2 regions of the Gillisia sp. JM1 genome follow, and region 2 is predicted to be linked to the other one. Evidence: riboswitches for the same ligand, from Rfam matches in the RefSeq annotation. Region 2 holds a riboswitch; the other holds the start of a gene.
The links. A riboswitch is a leader RNA that binds a small molecule or an ion and turns the genes downstream of it on or off. The one in region 2 is predicted to bind thiamine pyrophosphate.

Region 1: linked by a shared signal. The riboswitch ahead of H033_RS0100850 (TonB-dependent receptor) and the one ahead of thiS (sulfur carrier protein ThiS) in region 2 are both predicted to bind thiamine pyrophosphate.

What each region holds. Positions count from the first base shown of each region.
Region 1 covers NZ_AUKH01000007.1:184,593-193,237, forward strand. The annotation lists gene H033_RS0100815 (DUF3127 domain-containing protein) at 1-362, opposite strand, end outside; gene H033_RS0100820 (flavin reductase family protein) at 364-1,242, opposite strand; gene H033_RS0100825 (sensor histidine kinase) at 1,352-2,503, shown strand; gene H033_RS0100830 (acyl-CoA thioesterase) at 2,497-2,907, opposite strand; gene H033_RS0100835 (HIT family protein) at 2,907-3,296, opposite strand; gene greA (transcription elongation factor GreA) at 3,392-3,868, opposite strand; gene H033_RS0100845 (hypothetical protein) at 4,133-4,567, shown strand; gene H033_RS0100850 (TonB-dependent receptor) at 4,773-6,953, opposite strand; TPP riboswitch at 7,089-7,197, opposite strand; gene H033_RS0100855 (hybrid sensor histidine kinase/response regulator) at 7,283-8,645, shown strand, end outside.
Region 2 covers NZ_KE384219.1:359,669-368,313, forward strand. The annotation lists gene ccoN (cytochrome-c oxidase, cbb3-type subunit I) at 1-1,739, shown strand, start outside; gene H033_RS0115965 (cytochrome c oxidase subunit IV) at 1,752-1,958, shown strand; gene H033_RS0115970 (cbb3-type cytochrome c oxidase N-terminal domain-containing protein) at 1,961-2,917, shown strand; gene ccoG (cytochrome c oxidase accessory protein CcoG) at 3,170-4,588, shown strand; gene H033_RS0115980 (FixH family protein) at 4,881-5,330, shown strand; gene H033_RS0115985 (sulfite exporter TauE/SafE family protein) at 5,334-6,050, shown strand; TPP riboswitch at 6,623-6,719, shown strand; gene thiS (sulfur carrier protein ThiS) at 6,839-7,042, shown strand; gene thiC (phosphomethylpyrimidine synthase ThiC) at 7,087-8,645, shown strand, end outside.

The DNA of each region.
Region 1 (8,645 bases), on a different contig from region 2:
TCGTCGTAATCTTCATCCTTAAGATCTTGAGCAGGCTCAAATTGATCTGCAGGTGGAGGAGTTTGACCTGGAGCAGCACTACCAGCTTGCAAATTCTCTATTCTCCAACCTTGAATAGAATTAAAATATTTAGTTTCTCCCTGAGGATTCACCCATTCCCGACCTCTTAAATTGACTCCAATTTTTACTGGTTGTCCAACTTGGTAGTTATTCAATAGGTCTGTTTTATCTTGTACAAACTCCACCATGATATATTGTGGATACTGTTCTTCAGTTGTTACAACAAGCTCTCTTTTTCTAAATCCATTACTTCCAAATGTTTGGGTTTCACCAATCATTTTTATTTTTCCTTCTACTTCCATTTTAATTTGATTTTGCTAATAATATTTTCCAGGCTTTTGCCGGATCTTCTTTCTCTAAATATTCTTGTGCTTGCTTATGGATCTTTTTAAGATCTCCAGATTTCACCAAGCTCGAGGCATTAATATCCTCATTTATAAATGCATTTATTTCTTCTTCGGAAGGTAAAACTTCTACATTCCCAAGTTTACCAAGATCATTCCCTGTTAGAAATTTACTGTTTCTAATTTCCTGCGGAATTTGATCTACACCCATCCCGAGAGAAGACAATGGTTTAGGCACTTCAAAAAGACCCATATTGGCTCTGGTATACCAATTTCCTCCCATTCTTGCTACTTGATCTATTTTATGCTGATCTATAAAACCTTCAGCATCTAAAATAGCTTCATCAAAATGCATTTTTACTACTTCACAAATTACCAAATTACCTGCTCCTCCTTCTTCCCCAAGCTCCTTTACTTCTAGGATCTTGCACTCGAACTGCGCAGGAGATTCTGCAACTCTAAAAGGTTTTACAACATCAGATTTCAGCATAGTAAAACCAGCTTTTTCAAACTCATTAACCCCTTCAGGGTATTCTGTGCTAGAAAGTGACATTTGTTGTACGATCTTATAATCTACAACATTAATCACCACTTCCTTGGTTGCTTTTGCATTCAAATAAGTATGCTTAACAGTATTATCACGACCCCTTCTCGCAGGAGAAAATATCAAGATAGGTGGATTGGCGCTAAACACATTAAAAAAACTGAATGGTGACAAGTTTGGCTTACCATTTTCGTCTAATGTGCTTGCAAATGCAATGGGTCTTGGACCTATTGCTCCCAGCAAATATTGATGTCTTTTTCCTGTACTAATTTCCTTAGGATCTATAGATAGCATTCAGCGATTTTTCACAAAGGTAACGAATAGCCTTAGGAATGAAAAACCGTATTTCAACAATAATATCAACAGAAAACGGTTATATTTAAATCCTTCTAAATAAGGCTTCATGAATTTTACAAACGAACGAAACTTTGCACGTTGGTTCATTATTATCTCCTCCCTACTCATTGTAGCGCTTATTTTATGGAACACCTCCATTTTTTTTGAACGCTTAAAACAGGATGAGCGAGATAAAATGGAATTATGGACTGCAGCACAGGCATTTCTAGATAAAGCCACCGGGGACACTGATATCGATCTCACTTTGAGAATTCTTAATACCAACACTACTATCCCTACCATTTGGATAAATGAAAAGGGGGAAATTGTAGACGGATTAAATATTCCAATAGAAACAAGGGGAAATCAAAAGAAACTGGATGAATATTTTAGTGAATTAAAGTCGGAAAATGAACCTATAGAAATGGTTTTGGGGAAAAACCAAGTTCATAAGATCTACTATGGAAATTCGCCGCTGCTCACAAAAATCAAATATTATCCTATTGGATTATTACTTATTATATTTCTGTTTATAGGGGTTGTCTATTTCTTTTACACCACCACAAAATCTAGCGAGCAAAATAAATTATGGGCGGGAATGGCAAAAGAAACCGCGCACCAAATAGGTACACCATTATCATCTTTAATTGGATGGACAGAAATTTTGAAAGAAGAAAATGTTAACAAGTCCTATATTTCTGAAATTGAAAAAGATATAGAAAGATTACGAACTATCACCGATAGGTTTTCTAAAATAGGTTCTACTCCTATCCTCTCTGAAACCGATATTGTTATTGCGATCAAGGAGAGTTATAACTATCTATTTACCCGAAGTTCGCGACTCATCAACTTTAAGCTTTCTACACCGCACAGCCCTATTTATGTGAATTTAAATGAATCTCTATTTAGTTGGACCATAGAGAACCTGGTAAGGAATGCTATTGATGCTATGAAAGGAAAAGGAAATCTTGATATACAAATAAAGCAGGATCCACATTGGGTTTATATTTACATAAAAGATAGCGGAAAGGGGATCCCAAAAAGTAAGTACTATACTATTTTTAATCCGGGATTTACCACAAAAAAGAGAGGTTGGGGGCTTGGTCTTTCACTTTCCAAACGAATTGTGGAAGAATATCATAATGGAAAGATCAAGGTTTATGAAAGTGAACTTAATAAGGGATCAACTTTCCAAATAGCCCTGAGAAAGATTCAATAATTCTTCATGATTGCCCTAAGATTATCCGGGATGGTGTAAGTTTTATTCAAATTAAAATCGAAGCAAACAGCAATATCACGACCCTCGGCACAAACTTCCATGTCTTCATTCAAAATAATATGACCTAGACCAAAACTGCTATTCTTAATAAATGCCAGTTTTGTTTTTACAATGGCAGTTCCAGGATAATATAAAGATTTTTTAAAATCGCAATGTGTAGATACCACCATTGGCCCTCTATGGGTAGCTTCATAAATTTCAGTTAGTCCAGTTGCTTCCCAAAAAAGCGCTCTTCCTGTTTGCATGAATCTGATAAATGTCAGATTATTTACATGTTTATACATGTCCAGATCGCTCCAGTCTATCCTTAAGTCTATACTAAGTTTATAATCTGAATAATCCATTATAAATTCTCCTTGATCTCTTCTGCTAATCTCGATAATTGATCATGTGAAAAATTCAACTTTTTACCGAAGTCCATATCCTTCATTTTATTTAGTGGGATTAAATGAACATGTACATGTGGTACTTCCAGTCCAATCACTGCCATTCCCACTCGTTTACAAGGAACCGCTTCTTCTAGAGCCATTGCTACCTTTTTGGAAAAACTCATTAATCCCATATAGGTTTCGTCATCTAATTCAAACAATTTATCAACTTCCTCTTTTGGAATACATAGAGTGTGTCCTTTTGCATTAGGATTAATGTCTAAGAAAGCAAGAAATTTATCGGTCTCGGCAATCTTATAAGAGGGAAGTTCCCCGCTGATGATTTTAGAAAAAATTGTAGACATAACTATTGTTGTATATATTAAAATTGAAAAACCTTTTCATGGCATCTCTTAAAAGACACAGAAAAGGTTATATTTTTTTTATTTAAAATTTAAATTCATTCTCTCCAGATCTCAAGTACTTCAAATTCCATTGTACCATTAGGAACACTAATTTCTGCAGTATCTCCCACCTGTTTTCCCAGTAATCCTTTTCCAATTGGTGATTCAACAGAAATCTTACCGGTTTTAATATCGGCTTCACTTTGAGCCACCAACTTATAGGTCATTTCTGATCCGTTGGTTTTATTTTTAATTTTAACCAAGGAGTGAACTAAAGCTTTTGAAATGTCCAACTGAGATTCATCTATAACTCGTGCATTAGAGGCCACTTCTTCCATTTTAGCAATTCTCATTTCTAATAATCCCTGTGCTTCTTTTGCTGCATCATATTCTGCATTCTCACTCAAATCTCCCTTATCGCGAGCTTCAGCAATTGCTTCAGATGCTTTAGGACGCTCGATATCTCTTAATTGATTAAGTTCATCTTTCAGCTTTTTTAAGCCTTCAAGTGTATAATAAGATACTTTACTCATAATTTTATCGTTTATCAATAGCAGTTAAAGGAATTCACCTGACACTCCTCATTACCTATAACTGTATCGTGATTTTATAAATTCCAAACTCCAAAAGTAATAGGGTTTGGAGAACCTAATTTAGGCCTGTTTTATATGCGTTTAAATTTCAAAATCTTGCTAATAAATACAAAAAATCCCACATAAGACGGGATTTATATACACAAATATAATAAATTTAAATTTTGAAAGCAATATATTTCTTAAGCCCAAAATCCAATTAAAATGATTCAAAAACTTTGTAGTTTATTAATGCTACTTTTACTCCTTAACTCTTGCAGTACCAATGCTGACGATAGAATAGATAATCCCAATTTAATAAATGTGAGTTTTAGATTGAATCTTGATTTAAACTTACCAGAATATAACGCTTTAAATTTTCCCGGAAATAGTTATTCTACTTATAATACCGGGATTAATGGTGTAGTTGTTTATAACATTAATAACTCTCAGTTCACTGCTTTTGAATTAAGCGATCCCAACCACCCTTTAAGTGATTGTTCAACTTTGCGAGTACAGGGAGTTATTGCTAAATGTGATTGTGATGATGGCAACAGTTATAACATTCTAACGGGGGAGCTTACCAACGGGAGCGGCCAATACACCATGAAACCCTATAGAGTAAGTAAAAACGGAAATACGTTAGAGGTATTTAACTAAAGCCTTTTTTTATAAAAAATATAAGTCGCCATTCTAAATTAAGAATGACGACTTTTTTTGTGCATCAATCTTGAAAATTGATCCCTACCGCACAAAATTCTTTTTATTATATGAGAATCTTCTAGGTTTGCCCCGATATTTCGGAATGAAAATACTTTTAAAATTTTTGAGATAAGTTTCACCTAATTGATCTCTCAATGAGAGATTAAAATTTTAAGGTGGCTCCAGCCAAGAAATTAATTCCAGCCTGCGGATAATAACCTGCTCCCTCTATTGTGGTTATTTCTCCGGGAATAGAAAAATCGTCATCATAAGTAAAGAAATATCCATTGGACACATATTTAATATCAAAAATATTATTTACCAAGGCATTAAAAACGATGGATTTAAAAACTGGAATATTTCTTAATTCATACACCACATTTAGGTCATTTACAAAGAAACTATCCAACTTAGAAGCTTCGCTATCTATGTTCCCTAAATACTGCTCACCTACAAATTTAGATAGCAAGCCTATTTGTAAATTCTCTTTAGGTGAATAAACGAACATATTAGAGGCAACAATTTCTGGGGAATAAGAAATATTGGTATTTCCAAGATCTACCAAAGCCCCATCTATAGAAGCGACAAAATCTTGATTTTTATTTGTGCTTAAAGCAATATTAGGCATCAAGCTCCATTTACTAGATATTTGCCAGTCGGCATCTATTTCTAAACCTAATCTATAACTGTTCCCACTGGTAGTTCTTAATGGAGCTCCCACATCGTTTAAGGCTCCTGAAAGCACTAACTGATCTTTATAATCCATCACGTAAAGATTCGAGTTCACCTTAAAATTAGGTTTATCATATCTCCAGCCTAATTCAAAATCGTTCAATTTTTCAGCGGTACTAATTCCTTCTTCAAAATCGTTTCTGGTAGGCTCCCTGTTTGCTCTTCCGTAGTAAGCATAAAACTGATTGCTTGGATTTAACTGATATGTGATCCCCGCTTTTGGATTGAAAAATTCAAAGCTTTTATCAACATCTATACCTACAAGGTCTGAGGTGATCCCACCTGTGGAGTAATCTATAAACCTCCCTTGAAGATCAATAAAAAATTGCCATTTATTATCTAGCTTATAAGTAGCTTTAGAGAATACAGTAAATTCAGTTTTAGTTGCATCACTAAAATAATACTTGTCCCTTATTTCAGAATCACTGGCAAATCTAGCCCAGATAACCTCTCCAAAATGATCACCTTCATACAAACTATAAAATGCTCCAGAAGTTACTTCTAATTTAGAGTTCTTATAAGTTGCATTTGCATTCAACACATAATAATCGTTATCCAGCCATCTGCGTCTTATAAGATTTGTAGAATTAATGGTTTCCCCACCAATTTCTATGGGTGTAAAATTATAATCTTCAAAATCTTCATCTTCCTTATATTGTTCGAAATACCCTCTTCCGTAGGTATAATTTAAGCCAAGATTAGTAGACCAGTAATTGTTAAACCGCTCATTCCAGTGCAACTGATAATGATCCTGCTTATAATTATCTACTTCATTATCATAAAATTGAGTATTTCCCTCGGTATCTGTATACATGCCCGCAGGATTGAAAGTTCGGTCATTCTCCAGAGTTTCTTTATCTATCCCAAACCAAGATTGATACGTTTTTTCATGTCCTCCAAAGGTGATAGCTTTTATTAAAGTATTATCATCTACATAAGCAGCTTGTAAAAAGTAAGATTTAAGATCGGAAGAAGCTCGATCTACATACCCGTCGGAAACTATTGTAGATAATCTCCCGGAGATCTCTACATGATCCTGCAACAAGCCTGTGCTTAATTTTACATTATGTTTTCTAGTCCCAAAAGAACCAACAGAATTAGAAATCTCTCCATAAGCTTCTTCGGAAACAGCATCGGAAAGCAAATTTAAACTCGCTCCAAAAGCTCCAGATCCATTGGTAGAAGTACCTACTCCTCTTTGCAATTGAAGGCTTTGAACTGAAGATGCAAAATCTGGCAAATTAACCCAAAAAGATCCTTGACTTTCAGAATCGTTAAATGGAATTCCGTTGAGGGTTACATTTACTCGAGAAGCATCGCTTCCTCTAACTCTAATATAGGTATATCCTACTCCAGCACCAGCATCTGAAGTGGTTACCACAGAAGGTAAATAATTTAAGAGGTAAGGAATATCCTGCCCTAAATTGCGTTTTTCAAGTTCCTTTTTAGAAATATCTGAGTGGGTTACAGGAGAATCTGCATCTACCCTGATGGCTTGTACTAAGACTTCATCCAGTGTTTCCACGGGTTTTCTTAGCGTGTCGTTTTTTTGTTGAGCATAACCTAATGCGGTTATTAAAAGAGCTGTAGGTAATAGAAATAAATGTTTCATTCGTTACATTAATGGTGTTACGAATAAAAGGGGCGATTATTCTTGATTTAAATTTAGTGCGAAAATTCGCGTATAAAAAAACCCTTAATAAATCTATCTTGAAGATCTATAAAGGGGTCTAAACAAATTTGACACTCTTTCGAGTATCCGTATCCCTTGGCAGCATTACCTGCCCAGGTTCGTTGGGTATAATCTCAGCTATTCTTCAGAAATAAATCTTATAATAGCACCCCTTTGAGATGTTCGACAAATGTAATAAGGTTTTTTTGATTTCCTACATCAATACCAAAATTTAAAAGAATTGGCGTAATTTTAGCGATAATTTGCTAATGCAAAACACAAAGCGCTCCATAACTTTTAAGGTAATTATTGGGTACCTAATGGTAGCTGCGGTTGCCGCTATGGCTGTATGGTTCACCTATGAACAGGTGGTGAAGTTTTCTTCTATAAATCAGTCCAACAACATTAACAATCAGCAATTAGTGTTAGTAAGTGAAATAGCTACCGCTCTTTACGAAACAGAAAGTACAGGTCGCCAATTTATTCAAACAGGTGACACTACAGATCTTAATAGATATAGTGGGCAAATAGATGGCATTCAAGAAAGTATCAATGTTCTTAAGACCACCTATGCAGATTCGGTTATGAAAATTGAATTGGATAGTATTTCCAACTTATTATCCCGAAAGAGCCAAAACTTGGAGGAATTATTAAAACTTCGATCAAGAGATAGGAATACGAGTTTTTATACAGAGGTGATTCAGGAATTAGAAAAAGTAGATGAATCCTTTAAAGATAACGATTACGATAAGCGTTTTGCAAATTTAGAACCTCACCAAAGAAGGGTTCTAATCAGATTGTTAGAATTCTCCAAAGAAGAAAATCAAGAACAACTTTCCAGTATTAGTGCAGATTCTTTAGTGACCTCAGTAAAAAAAGTATTAAATGAATTAGAGCGTGAAAATCAAAAATTCAGAGCTATAATCAACAAGAAAGAAAACGAATTACTCGATAATGATATCATCCTAAATGACCAATTAAGAAATTTATTGGCATCTGTAGAGCAAGAGGAAAGAGCTACGACATTTAATAGAGCTAAGAGGTCTCAAAAAATGCTGAATGAAATTTCGCGAATACTCCTTTTTGTAGGCATTACAAGTGTGCTAATTGTGTTGTTTTTTCTATTTCTAATAATTAGGGATGTTTCCAGAAGTCAGCGATATAGAATTCAACTGGAGGAAGCCAAAGCCTTTACAGAGTCTTTAATGATTCGCCGGGAGCAATTCATGGCAACTATCACACACGACCTAAGATCTCCTCTTAATACGGTGCTTGGCTATACAGAATTAATTGGCAAAACACCTCTTAACAACAAGCAAGAACATTATCTGGGCCACCTCAGGAAAAGTTCAGAATTCATTCTCCATTTAGTTAATGATCTTTTAGATCTCTCTAAACTGGAGGCTGGTAAAATGCAGATTGAAAAATTGCCTTTTAATGCCAAAAAATTACTGGAAGAAACCTTCTATAATATTATTCCTGAAGACGACCCTAAAAATCTAGAATTAATCGTTGAAGCTGAAGAAAATGCAGATGTAAATGTGTTAAGTGATCCCTTTAGGATCAAACAAATACTCTCTAACCTTATTAATAACTCCTATAAATTTACTGAAAAAGGAAGCTTAACAATAT
Region 2 (8,645 bases):
AACGACACTTGTATGTAGCAATTTGGTTTTACCTCGCAACTTTTGTTACCGTTGCCGTGCTTCATATAATTAATAATATTGAAATCCCTGTAAGTGCTTTCAAAAGTTATTCTGTGTATTCAGGAGTTCAAGATGCGCTTGTACAATGGTGGTACGGGCATAACGCGGTGGCATTTTTTCTTACTACTCCGTTTCTTGGGTTAATGTATTATTTTGTGCCAAAAGCGGCAAATCGTCCCGTTTATTCTTATAGGCTTTCCATTATCCATTTTTGGTCGCTCATCTTCATCTATATATGGGCTGGTCCTCATCACTTATTATATACTTCTTTACCAGATTGGGCACAAAACCTTGGAGTTGCCTTTTCAATAATGCTACTTTTTCCATCTTGGGGAGGGATGATCAATGGATTGCTAACCTTGCGTGGAGCTTGGGATAAAGTTAGAGTAGATCCGGTTTTAAAATTTATGGTGGTTGCAATTACTGGTTATGGGATGGCCACTTTTGAAGGCCCTTTGCTTTCACTTAAAAATGTAAACGCCATTGCGCACTATAGCGATTGGATTATTGCACACGTTCACGTTGGCGCCTTAGCCTGGAATGGATTTTTGACTTTTGGTATGCTATACTGGATGGTACCAAGATTATTCAAAACTAAATTATGGTCTGTAAAATTAGCCAATGTCCATTTTTGGATAGGAACGCTGGGTATAATTATGTATGCATTACCAATGTACGTCGCCGGCTTCCTTCAAGCTTCTATGTGGAAACAATTTAATCCTGATGGAACCTTAACTTACGGAAACTTTTTGGAAACAGTTACAGAAATTATACCGATGTACTGGATGCGTGCCATTGGAGGTAGTCTTTACATCGTGGGAGCGATCGTAATGTTGTATAATATCATCAAAACCGCAAGACAAGGTAGCGCAGTAGAAGATGAACTAGCTGAAGCCGCAGCTCTTACCCGTGTAACCATTAAGCGTGTTAAAGGTGAAGCTTACCATAGCTGGTTAGAAAGAAGACCTGTTAAATTGACCATTTTCGCCACTATCGCTATCCTTATTGGAGGGGCAGCTCAAATTATTCCTTCTTTATTGGTAGATGACTACGTGCCAATAATTTCCAGCGTAAAACCGTATACACCATTAGAACTGGAGGGCCGCGATATTTATATCCGCGAAGGTTGTGTGGGTTGTCATTCACAAATGGTGAGACCTTTTAGAAGTGAGGTAGAGCGCTACGGTGAATATTCCAAAGCTGGAGAATACCGTTATGACTTTCCTTTTCTATGGGGAAGTAAACGTACCGGCCCAGATTTGCATAGGATTGGTCAAAAATATTCCGATAACTGGCACTTAAATCACATGTACGATCCGCAAAGCACTTCAGCAGGTTCAATTATGCCATCATACCAATGGATTATTAAAGATGAGTTAGATAAGAGCGACACCCAAACTAAAATGAGAGCTATGCAAACGCTAGGCGTGCCTTACTCTGATGAAGAAGTTGCCAATGCCGAAAAATGGATGTTAGAGCAGGGGACTAAAATAGAAGAGAATCTATATTCCGATCCAGATTTTGCTTCTACTTATGAAGCCGATAAAAAGTACGCTTCAGAAAATGATCTGGAATTTACCGAAATGCGTAATCGAGAGATCGTTGCGCTCATCGCATACCTTCAACGTTTAGGTACCGATATTAAAGCGAAAGACTTACAGGAAATTTCTAATAATTAAAAAAATAAGGCAATGTTTAAATTTGTAAAAGGCCATATGGAAAGTATAGATGGTGTAGGGATCTATCCTCTTGTTTCCCTACTAATTTTCTTCATTTTTTTTGTAGTCCTATTCTGGTGGGTAATCACCGCGAAAAAAGATTATATAAATAAAGTAAGTAATCTTCCACTGGAAAAAGATGATGAGCTAGATAATTCTAAACCACTTCAAAATAATTAATAATGAAACTAGTTTATTCCATATTACGAGTAGTGGGCCTTGTTGCATTGGCCATTGTTTTGGCAGAAATAAGTCTCGAAAATAATGATAAATACGCGTTTGAAGTCTATCCATTTCTTTGGTTAATAATTGGGGTGGTCTTTCTTATTGCTATCGCTATAGAAATATCTGCAGGTGCACTACATAGTGTCTTATATAAAAGTTTAACACCAGAAGCTAGAGCACAATTCGATCTAACAGAAAATTCTAAAAAAGAAGCGAAACTGGAATGGTGGAGAAAAGCCTATAAAAACTTATTGGATAAAAAGCCTGTTGAAAATGAAGGCGAAATAATACTTGACCATGACTATGATGGAATCAGGGAATTGGACAATAATCTGCCCCCCTGGTGGCTCTATGGGTTTTATGCCACCATAATTTTTGCATTTGTATATATGTTTAAATATCATGTTTTTGATGGCACCACCCAACGTGAAGAATATTTAATAGAAGTTGCTGAAGCGCAGGAAGCAGTGGATGAGTACAAGAAAAATGCGAAAGGATTATTAACTGCAAATACGGTGGAACTCCTAACAGGAGAAACCGATATTAAAGCTGGGAATGCAATTTTTACAGCTAATTGTGTGGCTTGTCATAAAGTTGATGCCGGTGGAGGTATTGGTCCCAACCTTGTGGATTCATATTGGATACTTGGCGGTGGAGTCAAAAATGTGTTCAATACGATTACTGAAGGCGGACGCCCCGGTAAAGGAATGGTTGCCTGGAAGACCAATTTGAAGCCAGATGAAATCGCTCAAGTGGCCAGTTACGTTTTGAGCCTTCATGGTACCAAACCGGCAGATCCTAAAGAACCTGAAGGAGAATTGTATGTGGACCCGGATGCGCCATTAGAGCAAGTAGAAGTGGGGATGAAAGATTCTACTTCTGTAGAAATTAAGATAGGGTATGATGGGGAATAAAAAATCCCACCCCGGACTGTGAAAATGAGCCCATTGGGAACTGTTTTGACTTTTGTATCTCTACGGAGCGTGAAATAATAGAATTAGAAATCAAGAACCTCGGGGCAAGCCCGCCCGAAAGTTACGGGCAGGATCAAGAGCTATGTCCCGAAGGTTCGGGAGGAAAATAATTTCAAGATTTTGAAGCATCCTGATAGCTTTTGGGACGGATAATTAAACCCTCAATTAGGGTTTTAAAATAAGGATAATATTTTGGAAAAGCAGGAGAACGAAAGATTTAGGGATAGTATAGGCACGTTGACCGAAGAAGGAAAGCGATCCTGGGTGTACCCCAAGAAACCTTCGGGAGTCCTATACGAATATCGTAAATATGTAAGCTATATTTTACTGGCTTTTTTGGTGTCCGCACCTTTTATTAAAATTAACGGCAACCAGTTTCTAATGTTCAATGTGCTAGAACGCCGGTTTAATATTTTTGGTTTTCCATTTTGGCCTCAGGATTTCTACCTGTTCGTGATCATTATGTTGATTGGCGTAATTTTTATCGCATTATTTACAGTGGCCTTCGGAAGAATATTTTGTGGATGGATCTGTCCGCAGACCATTTTTATGGAAATGGTTTTTAGAAGGATAGAATACTGGATAGAAGGTGATCGTGGGAAACAAATCCGGTTAGAAAAACAAGAATGGAATGCAGAGAAGATCAGGAAAAAAGGAATAAAATGGAGTATTTTCTTTGTGATTTCTTTTTTGATCGCCAATGTATTTCTAGCTTATTTAATAGGAAGTGATCGACTGATGCTTTATGTAATGGATGGACCGGAAGCACATCTTAGCACCCTGCTGTCCTTGGTGATCTTTACCGGGGTCTTTTATTTTGTTTTTGCTTGGTTTAGGGAGCAGGTATGTATAATTGCTTGTCCCTATGGTAGATTACAAGGAGTCTTATTAGATAACAAATCTATCGTTGTGGCTTATGACCATAAACGTGGAGAAAAAGAAAAAGGTCGGGCAAAATTCAAGAAGAATGAAGATAGGGAAGCTAGTGGGAAAGGTGATTGTATAGATTGCTTTCAGTGCGTAAATGTTTGTCCTACCGGAATAGATATAAGAAACGGTACTCAGTTGGAATGTGTGAATTGTACGGCATGTATTGATTCCTGTAATGACATCATGGAAGCAGTAGACTTGCCAAAAGGATTAATACGTTTTACAAGTGAAGAAAATATTGAGAAAAAGACCAAATTCAAATTTACTGCCAGGCTAAAAGGCTACACCGCAGTCCTATTTATACTCGTTTCCCTCTTAACGGGAATGTTGTTTTTAAGAAGTGATATAGAAGCCAATATTTTTAGGTTACCAGGGCAATTATATGAACACAAAGAAGGAACTATAATTAGCAATGTGTACACTTATAAATTGCTTAACAAAACTTCCAAATCTTTTGATAAAATACATTTTGAGCTAGTTTCTCATAAAGGAATTATCGAAACAGTTAAAAGCGATCTTATTGTTCCTGCACGCGGGATGGCAGAAGGCACCTTATTTATCGAGATAGACCAAAGTGCCCTTAAGAACGAGAAAGATAAAATAAAGATAGAAGTGTATAGTGGTGATATTTTAATTGAAACCACTAAAACTAATTTTCTGGGGCCAAGAAGTTATAGATAGATGTGAGGTGTTAGTAGTGAGGAGTTAGTGGTTAGTAGGGATTAGTGAGTAGTGAGTAGTTATCAGAAAAAAAAGATACTAAAAATTAAAGAGTTGAAATGCGAATATTGAATGGGTGGTCTTAAAATAATCAACCAAAGGATAAAATTTGTGAAACTCTGCGGGAGAATTTGAGGAACTGAGAGCTTTGGGAGGAAAATACTTTTAAAAACTCGAGGCATCCCGTTAGCTATCGAAACCGGGAATTGAAACCTCAATGAGGGCTTTTAACAACTTATAAAAAACAAAGATTATGAAAATGAACTGGGGAACAGGAATGGTATTGGTTTTGGCTGCATTTATAAGCTTCATTATGTATTTTGTGGTGACCATGCTAACAAACAAAGATTATAATCAGGATCTGGTTGTTGAGGACTATTATAAGGCCGAGTTGCATTATCAAGAGGAAATAGATGCCGAAGAAAATGCACTGGCGTTAAAGGATAATGTTTCCGTTTTAAACACAAATGGTACTTGGAGTGTGGTATTACCAAAAGCTATTGATTTAACTGAAATTGAAGGTGCAATTCGATTATATCGTACTTCTAACAAAGTACTTGATTTTGAGATTCCGCTAACTGGTTTAAAAACAAATGAAGTAATAATTCCTAATGAGAAAATGATAGATGGCCGCTGGAATATTATGGTCAACTGGACTTATAAGAACGAAGAGTATTTATTCAAAAAAGAGATCAATTATTAGAATATGCTATTATCAGCCTTCATATTTGGTCTATTAGGAAGTTTACATTGCGTGGGAATGTGCGGTCCTATTGCTTTTTTATTACCTGTAGATAGAGATAATAATTTACGAAAACTCTTTCAGATCTTTCTGTATCACTTCGGAAGGCTTTTCGCATATAGCATTATTGGTTTAGCATTTGGACTTGTTGGAAAAAGTCTTTCGCTTTTTGGGATGCAGCAGCAACTTTCTATTTTTATAGGAGTACTAATGTTGCTTGTTATATTTCTTCCAACCAAAATATTTAATAAATATAATTTCTCAAAACCTCTTTTTGGGTTGATTGGTAAAGTTAAAAATAGCCTGGGAAAAGAGCTTAAAAAGAAAAATCCGGATACGTTCTTTACCGTAGGCTTCTTAAACGGGTTTTTACCTTGTGGTTTGGTTTATATGGCTGTATTTGGTGCCATAGCTGGAGGCAGCGCATTGCAGGGAAGCCTTTATATGTTGCTATTTGGTTTGGGTACTATTCCATTAATGACAACTGCCATCTGGGTTGGAAATTTTTTATCTGGAAAAGTCCGTCAACATGTAAGAAGATCGATACCTGTATTTTTAAGTATTATAGCCATATTATTTATCTTAAGAGGACTTGGTCTTGGAATTCCTTATGTATCACCAAAACAGATGACTGAAAACGTTGGCGCTAATTACGAATGTCAACCAATTACAAATAATTAATCTTTAATAATTGAAATTATGATTCTACAAACTATTATTCCCCTCGTTAATTGGGGTATGGGAACTGCGCTAATTATTGTTTTTGGAGTTGTTTGTGTTGGCTTGGTCATCTTGGTTATAAACATGATAAACAGTGATAAGAAGTAGTATAAGAAAATTTTACCTTTTTGAGAATAATTTACACGAAGGATTGATTCGGCATGTGTTCTTCAACTTCAAATTACCCACCTGGTATCACTCCTTTTCCTTAATATCTAATGATTTTGTTCACTGTGGAAGAAAATGTGAAAAGCCCATAAATATATTAATTAGCATTCATAAGATTTAGCAACCTCTAAGTTAAGCATGAAGACTATTATTATATGTTTTAAATATTGATTATCAGTTATTTATACGTGAAAATAGATAGTTTTGTTTTGGGAGAAAATTTGCTACAATTCCAAATTAAGGATTATAAGAATCAATGTCCTCTTAAGTCCTTCCCTGTTGGATATTCCCTAATATAAGTTTGGTTCTAAAATAAAAAAAGTCACTAAAGTGGGTCAGGAACTATTATTTTAATAAGTTTGTCTTGTAAACTTTAGGGGTGTTCTAAATTTTTAGAACTGAGAAAAACCCTTTGAACCTGATCCGGTTAGTACCAGCGAAGGGAAAAGTAACAAACACATTTCTATATGTGTTACACACTTTTTTATAATTGTACATACTCCTAAAATGTACATTTATTTCAAAACTACCCTTTCTCAAATCTTTTAAAATTTACAGCATATTTTAAAATATACTGTACTATGATCAAATTACTGGTTAATGAGAAATCTATAGAAATCAGCAACGATTTCAACATCCTCCAATTACTTAATCAAATAAACTCACCTCAAGATGGTATAGCCGTAGCAGTTAATAATACCATTATTTTAAAAAATTCATGGGAGTCTAAAACATTATTGGAAAATGATAATGTTTTAATAATTAAAGCTACTCAAGGCGGATAACTAAGCCAGCCAATACTAACCAGTTCAAACCATCTTATTCCATTATGAAAAATAAGGACACCGCACCAAAACAAGGAACAATAACAAGACAGTCATTTCCTAATTCTAAAAAAATCTATGTAGCAGGTAAAATTCACCCAACGATTAAAGTTGGGATGTGTGAAATATCTTTAAGCGATACGAAAGATTCTTTAACAGGAAAAATGACTTTCAATGAACCCGTAACCGTATATGACACCTCCGGCCCTTATACAGACCCTAATAAGGATATCAATATACATAAGGGTATAGAAAGAATCCGTGAGCAATGGATTTTGGACAGAGACAATGTGGAAGAATTAGATGAGTTTTCTTCAGACTATTCTAAGCAGCGTTTAAACAACAAAGACTTGGACCATATGCGCTTCTCATTGTTGAAAAAACCACTACGCGCAAAAGAGGGACATAATGTAACACAGTTACATTATGCTAAAAAAGGAATTATTACTCCAGAAATGGAATATATCGCCATTCGTGAAAATCAACGAATAGATGAAATGACCGAAATCAGAAAGCAGCACAAAGGAGAACACTTTGGAGCTTCCATTCCTGCTAAAATCACTCCAGAATTTGTTCGTGAAGAAGTTGCCAGAGGTCGTGCTGTAATCCCATCTAATATCAATCACCCCGAAGCCGAACCCATGATTTTGGGCAGAAATTTCTTGGTGAAAATAAACGCTAATATTGGAAATTCCGCGACTACATCGTCTATTGAAGAAGAAGTTGAAAAAGCGGTTTGGGCATGTCGTTGGGGAGCAGACAATATTATGGACTTATCCACTGGTCAAAATATCCATGAAACCCGGGAGTGGATTATACGTAACTCTCCAGTACCGGTAGGAACGGTTCCAATTTATCAGGCATTGGAAAAAGTAAATGGTGTTGCCGAAGATTTAACCTGGGAAATATTTCGTGATACGTTGATTGAGCAAGCAGAACAAGGAGTTGATTATTTTACAATCCATGCCGGAGTGTTGTTGCGTTATGTGCCTATGACCGCCAATCGTGTAACTGGAATTGTTTCCAGAGGAGGTTCTATAATGGCGAAATGGTGTTTGGCACATCATAAAGAAAGTTTCTTATACACCCATTTCGAGGATATTTGTGAAATTTTAAAGAAATATGATGTTGCTTTCTCATTAGGAGATGGTTTACGTCCAGGTTCTATTGCCGATGCAAATGATGAAGCCCAGTTTGCTGAGCTGGAAACCTTGGGAGAGTTATCAAAAATAGCTCGAAAACATGAAGTACAGTGCTTTATTGAAGGACCGGGTCACGTGCCAATGCATATGATCAAGGAAAATATGGAGAAGCAAATTGAAGTTTGTGACGAAGCGCCATTCTATACTTTAGGCCCATTGACCACTGATATTGCTCCAGGCTATGACCACATAACTTCCGGTATTGGTGCTGCAATGATTGGTTGGTTTGGGTGTGCCATGTTATGCTACGTTACACCTAAAGAACATTTAGGCTTACCTAATAAAGAAGATGTGCGTGTAGGAGTGATAACTTATAAAATAGCTGCGCATGCTGCCGATTTAGCAAAGGGTCATCCAGGTGC